4 regions of the Pedococcus sp. P5_B7 genome follow, and region 1 is predicted to be linked to each of the others. Evidence: riboswitches for the same ligand, from Rfam matches in the RefSeq annotation. Region 1 holds a riboswitch; each other region holds the start of a gene.
What was found. A riboswitch is a leader RNA that binds a small molecule or an ion and turns the genes downstream of it on or off. The one in region 1 is predicted to bind cobalamin.
Positions count from the first base shown of each region.

Region 2: linked by a shared signal. The riboswitch ahead of ACXJKD_RS13550 (magnesium chelatase subunit D family protein) and the one ahead of ACXJKD_RS16385 (hypothetical protein) in region 1 are both predicted to bind cobalamin.
Region 3: linked by a shared signal. The riboswitch ahead of cobN (cobaltochelatase subunit CobN) and the one ahead of ACXJKD_RS16385 (hypothetical protein) in region 1 are both predicted to bind cobalamin.
Region 4: linked by a shared signal. The riboswitch ahead of ACXJKD_RS19935 (ribonucleoside-diphosphate reductase subunit alpha) and the one ahead of ACXJKD_RS16385 (hypothetical protein) in region 1 are both predicted to bind cobalamin.

Region 1 covers NZ_JBFULM010000007.1:79,559-81,753, reverse strand. The annotation lists gene ileS (isoleucine--tRNA ligase) at 1-569, opposite strand, end outside; cobalamin riboswitch at 947-1,074, shown strand; gene ACXJKD_RS16385 (hypothetical protein) at 1,176-2,195, shown strand, end outside.
Region 2 covers NZ_JBFULM010000005.1:270,709-272,903, forward strand. The annotation lists gene ACXJKD_RS13550 (magnesium chelatase subunit D family protein) at 1-984, opposite strand, end outside; cobalamin riboswitch at 1,064-1,220, opposite strand; gene cbiE (precorrin-6y C5,15-methyltransferase (decarboxylating) subunit CbiE) at 1,332-2,195, shown strand, end outside.
Region 3 covers NZ_JBFULM010000005.1:276,771-278,965, reverse strand. The annotation lists gene cobN (cobaltochelatase subunit CobN) at 1-991, opposite strand, end outside; cobalamin riboswitch at 1,020-1,145, opposite strand; gene ACXJKD_RS13580 ((2Fe-2S)-binding protein) at 1,153-1,860, opposite strand; gene ACXJKD_RS13575 (precorrin-3B synthase) at 1,927-2,195, shown strand, end outside.
Region 4 covers NZ_JBFULM010000011.1:41,805-43,999, forward strand. The annotation lists gene ACXJKD_RS19935 (ribonucleoside-diphosphate reductase subunit alpha) at 1-1,330, opposite strand, end outside; cobalamin riboswitch at 1,467-1,718, opposite strand; gene ACXJKD_RS19940 (DUF4185 domain-containing protein) at 1,786-2,195, shown strand, end outside.

The DNA.
Region 1 (2,195 bases):
TTGAACGCCCAGATGACCGACTCCATGTAGTCGGGGTTGAGCGTCTTGTAGTCGTTGTCGAAGTCGACCCAGCGGGCCTGGCGGGTGACGTACTCGCGCCACTCCCCCGTGTACTTCAGCACCGACTGCCGGCACTTGGCGTTGAACTCCTCGATGCCGATCTCGAGGATCTCGTCCTTGGTCTTGATGCCGAGCTGGGCCATCGCCTCGAGCTCGGCGGGCAGGCCGTGGGTGTCCCACCCGAACCGTCGCTCGACCCGGCGCCCGCGCATCGTCTGGTAGCGCGGGATGAGGTCCTTGACATAGCCGGTCAGCAGGTGGCCGTAGTGCGGCAGGCCGTTGGCGAACGGCGGGCCGTCGTAGAAGACGAACTCGTTGTCGCCGTTGGTGCCGGCCGACCGGTTCTCCACCGACGCGATGAAGGTGCCGTCCTCGTCCCAGTACTTGAGGATGCGCTCCTCGATCTCCGGGAAGCGCGGGGACGCGGGAACGCCCGAGGAGGTGCCCGGGGCGTCGCTGGAGACTGTGTCGCTCGAGACTGTGTCGCTGGAGACCTTGGGATAGGTCATGGTGTCGGCGGTCCTCACATCACTCGTGTTCTCACACGAGGACGACGTCGCCGGGTTTCCCGACGGCACCGCGGTGCCACCTCGCTTGCCGTGCCCCGCGTGCTGACGCACGCGGCATACGGCCGCTCTTGCCCAAGGTTGTGACGGACCCACCCGTCCGGTTCTAGTGAGCCGGGTGTCCTGCGTATGCCGCGGGGCGCCCTGCCGTTCTTCCGGAGGCTCCCCGGTGATGGCCGGTTCGACGCCTGTGCACCCCAGTCTAGCCATCCGTGACGAAGGGCACGTGCGCACGGCCGGAGGACGCCGTCGTGCGGTGTAGTCTGAGCGGCGTTGCCCTGAGGTCCCCGACCGCATGGCGACACCACGACGCGACACCAGGGGAAGCCGGTCAGATGCCGGCGCTGACCCGCAACCGTAGGCCGCCTGAAACGCGGCAAGCCGGAACACCTGGTACGCGAAGCGGCTCCATTTCCGTCGAGGTACGCGGGGCGGAGCCCGGACACCCAGTCCGAGGCCGCCCCCCGATGTCGCTCCAGCGACGCCGGGGGTCTTTCACGTTCTGGTGCCGGTGCACCGTCGCGACACCGTTCGCATTGAAGAGGCACCATGCACCGCACCCTTCGCACCGCCCGTCCGGCGGCGGCGCTCGCCCTGGCCCTGGCGGCCAGCCTGGTCGTCCCCGGCGCGGCGTTCGCCGGCACGACCGAGCCCACCGGCACGACCACCGGCACGAGCTCGAGCACCACCACGCCGTCGACGTCGACGTCGACGTCGACGTCGACCTCCACCTCCACCGAGTCGGCCACGACGTCGACCACCACGCCGCCCTCGACGACGACCACGACCCCGTCGAAGCCGAAGACCGCGGCGAGGTCCAAGGCCCTGGCCGCGACGTCGGAGCGGATGCCGTTCGGCACGGGGTCCACCCTGCGAGCGGCCCTGGTCCCGGGTGACCCCACCGACCAGGCCGCGTACGCCGCCGGCTTCATCGTGCGCACCCTCGCCGCGCGCGACGACCACTACAACTACCCCGCCTCGACGTTCTTCGACGGTGGCAACACCATTGACGCCGTCCTGGCGCTGGACGGCGCAGGCGCCGGCCTCGACCAGGCCGACGCCACCACCGACTACCTCGCCGCACACGTGAACGACTACGTGGGCTACCCCGACCCGCCCGGCTCCCCGACCGCCGAGACCTACGCCGGCCCGCTCGGCAAGCTCGTCCTCGGCGTGGTCGCCCAGGGCGGCAACCCCACCGCCTTCGGTGGGCAGGACCTCGTCGCCCGCCTCGAGGGCCTGATGACCGTTGGCGGTCGTTTCTCGGACAAGTCCAACTTCGGCGACGCGACCAACCCGAGCGGCGACTACTCCAACACCATCGGGCAGGTCCTCGACATCATCGCCCTCGGTCGCGCCACGGGCTCGGTGCCGGACGCCGCTGGGAACTACCTCCTCGACCAGCAGTGCGACGACGGCGGGTTCCGCGGCAACCTCGACGTCGCGGGTGCTGCCTGCTCCAGTGACGCGGACGCGACCGCCTTCGCCGCCCAGGCCCTCGTCGGCCTGCTGGGCGCGGACGACCCCGCGACCGTGGACGCGCTCGAGTGGCTCTCGTCGCACCAGGCG
Region 2 (2,195 bases), on a different contig from region 1:
GTCGAGCAGCTGGTCGAGCAGTTCCTCATCGATGCCGGGAGCGTCGAACGGATTGCGTCGCCGACGATGCGGCAACGCGAACCGGGCGGCCACCTTGATGTCCGCGGCCTCGATCCCCGTCCGGCCCTCCCACGCGGCGTGCGCCGCGGCCGCGCGAGCGGTCACGATGTCAGCACGCATGCCATCCACTTCGAAGGCGGCACAGATCTCGGCGATCCGGAGCAGGGTCGCATCGTCGAGCACGACGGCCGGGAGCAGCGCTCGTGCCTTGACGATGCGCTCGCGCAACTGCTGCTCGTCGTCGGCGAACCGGGCGTCGAAGGCGACCGGGTCGGCGTCGAAGGCGAGTCGGCGACGCACCACCTCGGCACGCAGGTCCGGCTGCCGCGCCGCCGCCACCTGAACGGTCAGGCCGAACCGGTCGAGCAGCTGCGGGCGTAGTTCGCCTTCCTCGGGGTTCATGGTGCCGATGAGGACGAAGCGGGCGGCGTGCTCGACCGAGACACCGTCTCGCTCGACGGAGACCCGGCCGGTCGCGGCGGCGTCCAACAGCACGTCGACGAGGTGGTCGTGCAGCAGGTTGACCTCGTCGACATACAGGATCCCGCGATGCGCACGTGCGAGGAGGCCCGGCTCGAACTCGGCGACACCGTCGGCGAGGGCGCGCTGCAGGTGCAACGAACCGAGCACTCGGTCCTCTGTGGCGCCCACGGGCAGCTCCACGAGCCGCACCGGACGGGACTGGATCGTGGCGTCCGCGTCGAAGGGTGCGTCGGGGGACAGCGGCGCAGGGTCGGCAGGGTCGGAGGAGAACCGGTCGCCTGCGACGACGTCGATCTCCGGGAGCACGGCCGCGAGCGCACGGACCGCGGTGGTCTTGGCCGTTCCCTTCTCACCCCGCACCAGGACTCCACCGATCTCGGGCGAGATCGCGGCAAGGAGCAGGCCGAGGACAAGGTCGTCGGAGCCGACGACGGCGGACAACGGAAAGTGAGTGGGATGCTGTGGTGGCATTGGGGGCTCCCGCGCTCTGTGCCAGCGATGCGCCGAACGCGGTTGCGTCCGTAGCCCAGGCGCCGAGGCCGGTCTTCGGACTTCCCGGAAGATGTTCCGGGTCACCGCAGCGGGCCCTGTGCCGGATTCTCACCGGCTTCCCGATTCTCCCTGACCGCAGAACTGTGACGTCCAGCAGCTTGGGCACCTCGGGCCTGGAGCACCGGAGTCTAGGGCCTGGCTCGCGAGACGGTCACTGCGCGTGGTGGCGTAGCGTGACCTGCCGTGACCCTCGCACCACGCCGTCCGCGATTGCCCCGTCAGTGCGGGAGCCTGGGGTGCTGAAGGTGCAGGTGGTGGGCATCGGCGCCGACGGCTGGGCGGGGATGGGCGAACCGGCACGGAACCTGGTCCAGACAGCCACCGTCGTGCTGGGCGGTCAACGGCACCTGGAGCTCCTGCCGGACGTCCCGGGTCAGCGCCGGGTCCCTTGGCCCACACCGCTGCGCGAGGGACTGCCCGGCTTGGTCGCCACACTCGACGGCACCGTCGTGGCCCTCGCGTCAGGCGACCCCCTGCTCTCCGGCGTCGGTTCCACCTTCGTGGAGGTGCTCGGTGCAGAGGCGGTCACGGTCATCCCGGCCGTGTCCTCGGTTGCGCTGGCCCGAGCTCAGATGGGGTGGGCTGCCGAAACCACCGAGGTCCTTCGAGATGCGGGCACGCTGGTGCGCCACCTTGCCCCCGGCCGGCGGATCCTGCTGCTGTCCAGCGACGGGTCGACGCCCGCCAGCGTCGCGGAGATGCTTAGGCACCAAGGGTTCGGCGCGAGCCAGCTCACGGTGCTGGCGAACCTCGGCGCCGACGACGAGTCCACGCACAGCACCACGGCCGAGGAGTGGGCCGGTGAGGCCCCACCACTGCACGTGCTCGCCATAGAGTGCGCCGGCTCCACGACGCTCGGCCTGCTCGCCGGCCTGCCGGATGAGGCGTTCGAGCACGACGGCCAGCTCACCAAGCGTGACCTTCGCGCCAGCGCGCTGGCGCGGCTCGCCCCGCAGCCCGGCCAGCTCCTCTGGGACGTCGGCGCTGGTGCGGGTTCGGTGGCCATCGAGTGGCTGCGGGCCCACAGGACATGCCAAGCCCTCGCAGTCGAGCGGTCGGCGGAGCGGGCCGAACGCATCGCGCGCAACAGCGTGAGCCTC
Region 3 (2,195 bases), on a different contig from region 1:
GAACCCGTCGCAGGCGCGCATGGTTGACCGCGATCCGCGCGACCCGGTTGCACCGCTCCGGATCGGCCACATAGTGCGGCAACCCCTGGTCGTCAATCTCCTTGAAGGAGAAGGGCGCTGTGATGATCCGGCCGTCGAACTCCGGGATCGCGATCTGGGTCGCCGAGTCCAGCGGGCTGACCCCCTCGTCGGAGGCCTCCCACTCGGCGCGACTGCTCGTCAGGCACAACCCCTGCAGAACCGGGATGTCGAGGGCGGCCATCCGCTCGACGTCCCACGCCTCGTCCTCCCCACCCGCACCCGCCCCGGCAGGAACGCTGCCACCGGCCGCGAGAACAGTGACGACCAAGGCATCCAGAGTGCCCAGGGCGGCGTAGAGGTCATCAGGCGCGGACCGCAGCGACCCTGCATACACCGGCACACCGATGGCCTCGCCGGTCTCATCGACCGCATCGGCCAAGGCGTGCGCGAAGGCGGTGTTGCCGCTGGCCTCGTGCGCGCGGTAGTACAGGACCCCGATCCGCGGGAGCGCTTCGTCGGAGGGGGCCGGTCGCGAGGCGAATCCCCAGGTGGGGATCGGGGTGGGTGGGTCGAAACCTTCACCAGTGAGCAGCACCGTGTCGCAGAGAAACGCGTGCAGCTGCGCAAGATTAGTCGGGCCTCCCTCGGCCAGGTAGTGGTGGGCCTGCGCAGCCACCCCCATCGCGACGGTCGACAGCTCCATGAGGTCGGCGCTGGGTTGCTGCTCGCCGCCGAGAACGACGAGCGGAGTCCCCCGCTCGCGGAGGATGGCGATGCCCGCCAACAGGTCACTGGGCGAGCCCAGGAGACGCACGACGACCAGATCCGCGTCCAGGGTCACCGCCTGGAGCTCGGCGTCGCTGGCGCGAGCAGGGTTCGCCCAGCGATACCTGGCGCCTGAACCCCGGGCTGACAGCAGGTCGGTGTCGGAAGTGGAGAGCAGAGCGACAGTGGGGCCGTGGATGGCCATGGTTCCTCCTCGGGGTTCTCGCCCCGGATGGTGGGAGTCGGCCGCAGTCAGTGTCTGGCTCGCCGTGCCCGAGTGGGTCGCGCATCGGCTTACAGTGGCGGAACCGCCCCGGAGTCACACCGGAGTTCCTGAGCCCGCAGCCGGCGGACGTTGCGCACAGCCTAGCGAGGCGCGGGAACACTCGGACGGTGGGCGAGGACACAGTCGCCGCAGTAGCCGCCGCCAGGGATCCGGTAGTACAGACAGCACGAGGACCGGACGAAACCGTCGTCGAGTCCGCCCGTTCCGGCCAAGGGGCCGGCGAGCAGGGCGGCGGCCTCGGCCTCGGCGCGTGCGGCCAGCTCCGGCCGCGCGACACCGAGCATGCGTGCGCCACCGAAGAGCGCCGAGGCGGCGTTGCCCCACAGCACCTGTCGCGAGAGCGCGTAGCCGTCCGCCATGGCCTCGACCAAGGGCTCGACGACGTCGGCGACCAGACGGGTGAGGTCCGGCGTCGTCGCGGCACCACTGAGCGCGAGTGGCCAGGGCCCGGCTGCGACGGGCTTCCAGTACGCGTCGTCCAGGGTGGGGCGAGGCAGGGGTATGCCGAGTGCGACACCACCCAACGCCGGTGACAGGACCCGCGCGAAGAGGCCGAGGGAAAGGGTGGAGGCAGCCACCCTCGGCTCGACGTCGGCGCCCGCAAGCCGACCGAGAGTGGCGCCCACGTGGGCAACCCGTTCCCCCAGGGCCAGACCCGTGACGAGATCCCGCAGCGGTCGCCAGTCTCCGCCGTCGACGCGCTCGACCTGGAAGAACGGCCCGAGGGTGGCCAACACGTCGACGGCCGGGCCGCTGCCTGGAGCCGGGGTCGCGTCGTCGGAAGGCATCGCTCCAATGATGGCAGTGCCCGACCACGCCACCGATGACCTGGTGGCGGATGACACCATGTGCCGGTGACGAGCCGCACCCATCCGGACCGCTGCCCCGGCGTGTTCCGGCCCTGGCTGGCAGAGGACGGCGCCATCGTGCGGCTGCGCCTGCCAGGCGGGCGGTTGCCCGCAGCAGCCCTGCGCTCCCTCGTGACAGCGGCCGAGGTGTGGGGTGATGGCACGGTGCTGCTCACCAAGCGGGCCAACCTGCAGCTGCGTGGCATCGCGGCGTCCGGCCGTTCGGTCCCCCCTGGGCTGGTGGATGCGCTGCGTGCCGCAGGGCTGCTGCCCAG
Region 4 (2,195 bases), on a different contig from region 1:
TGGTCTGGTTGCAGGTGCGGTTGCTGGCGTCCTTGAAGGTCATCCAGCCGTTGCCCGTCTGGGCCAGGGTCCGCATCATCTTGCCGTAGAGCTCCCGCGCGCTGACCTGGCGCACGAAGCGCCCGTCGCGCTCCGCCGCGGCATACGCCTCCTCGAAGGCCGGCCCCCAGAGGTCTGGCAGCTCGGGCACCTCGTTCGGGTCGATCAGGCTCCACTGCTCGTCGGCCTCGACACGACGCATGAACTCGTCGGGCACCCAGTTGGCGAGGTTGAGGTTGTGGGTGCGCCGGGCGTCCTCGCCGGTGTTGTCGCGCAGCTCGAGGAACTCCTCGATGTCGGGGTGCCACGGCTCGAGGTAGACGCACGCGGCACCCTTGCGACGACCGCCCTGGTTGACCGCCGACACCGACGAGTCGAGGGTGCGCAACCAGGGGACGATGCCGTTGGAGTGGCCGTTCGTGCCGCGGATGAGCGCCCCGCGTGACCGCACCCGCGACCACGAGATGCCAATGCCACCAGCGAACTTCGAGAGCTTCGCGACCTGCGCGTAGCGGTCGTAGATCGACTCGAGCTCGTCCTGCGGGGAGTCGACGAGGTAGCACGACGACATCTGGGTGTGGCGGGTGCCGGAGTTGAAGAGGGTCGGCGAGCTGGGCAGGTAGGCCAGCGACGCCATCAGCCGGTAGAACCCGATGGCCTCCTGGGGCGTGTGCGACAGCCCGCAGGCGACGCGCAGCATGAAGTACTGCGGCGTCTCCAGGACCATCCGGGTGTCGGGGTGGCGCAGCAGGTAGCGGTCGTAGACGGTGCGCAGCCCGAAGTACTCGAACCGGCGGTCGTTGGTCACGTCCACCGCGTGGTCGAGCTTGCGGGCGTTCGCCTCGACGAAGGCAGCGGTCTCGTCACCGATGAGCCCCTCGAGGTGGCCGAGCCGCACGGCCTGGCTGAACGACGCGATCTGCTGACCGCGCACCTCCTTGTCGATGTAGTTCGACAGGAGGCGGGCGGCCAGCCGCGAATACTCGGGCTCTGCGGCCGTCATCTCCGCAGCGGTCTGGATCGACAGCCGGTCGAGCTCGGCGGTCGTGGCCCCGTCGTAGAGGCCGCTGATGGTGCGGGTGGCGATGGCCATCGGGTCGACCTCGGTGAGGTCGTCGCACCAGCGCTCCACCGCCCGGACGATCTTCATGACGTCGACGGGTTCGCTGTCGCCGTTGCGCTTGCGCACGGCCATGCTGGCGCGGCGGGGCGCCTGGGACTCGGTGGCCAGGGGTCCGGCCTGTCGTCCCGTCGCCGGGTCCTCGATGACCTCGGTGGTCGTGTCGGTCACTGCTCTCTCCTCGCGAGCGATTCGGTGCCGCGGGTCGAGGAGGGGACGACGACACAGCCACCGCCTCCGGGAACCGGGGTGCAAGTCGACTGTGCATGTCGTGTGACCCGCCCTCGAGGCCACGACTCACCGCACACGGCGTGTGCGGTCGCTGGCAGGTCTTCGGACTCGCGGACCTTCGCCTCGGCGACCGTGGTGAGCCCTGGCGAGCTCGGTCGTCGACGCGGTTCCTACTGGCCGTCGCTTCCCACCCGCGTGGTGCGAGCAGTGCTTGATGACGGCGGTCGTTTCCGCTTACCGCTGCGGGGCAGTCCCGGATTCGCACCGAGTTCCCTCTTGCCCCGGAGACCGATTGCGCGGCCTCCGGACCAGCAAGAGACACCATATGCGGGTGGTGGTGCGAATCCTTGGCACCACATGTTGGGTCCGCGTGTCGCGTCCCTAGGATTGCCGCCATGCCCCGCGCCACCCCTCCCCTCCTCGGGGGCGCAGCGCTCGGGCTGGTGCTCGGGCTGGTGCTCACGGCGGTGCTCGCAGGCTGCTCCACCACGCCCGGCGGCGACGGCGCCACGACCGCGGGCGGCGCGGCATACCCCCGGTTGACGCCGACCTGCGCGCGGGCGACCTCGACCGGGAAACCGCCCGTGGTGACGGTCGCGCAGCTCAACCGGATCGTCGCGGGCCTGGACCTCCCGCTCTGGCAGGCCGGTGACATCGGAGCCAGCGCACGCCTGCCCGACGACCGGATCGTCTGGGTGTTCGGCGACACCGTGCGCGGCGACGGCATCAGCCCCCGCATCGTCGCCAACTCCATGCTCGTCACCAGCGGCCTGTGCACGTCACAGGTCGAGGCGACCGGACAGGG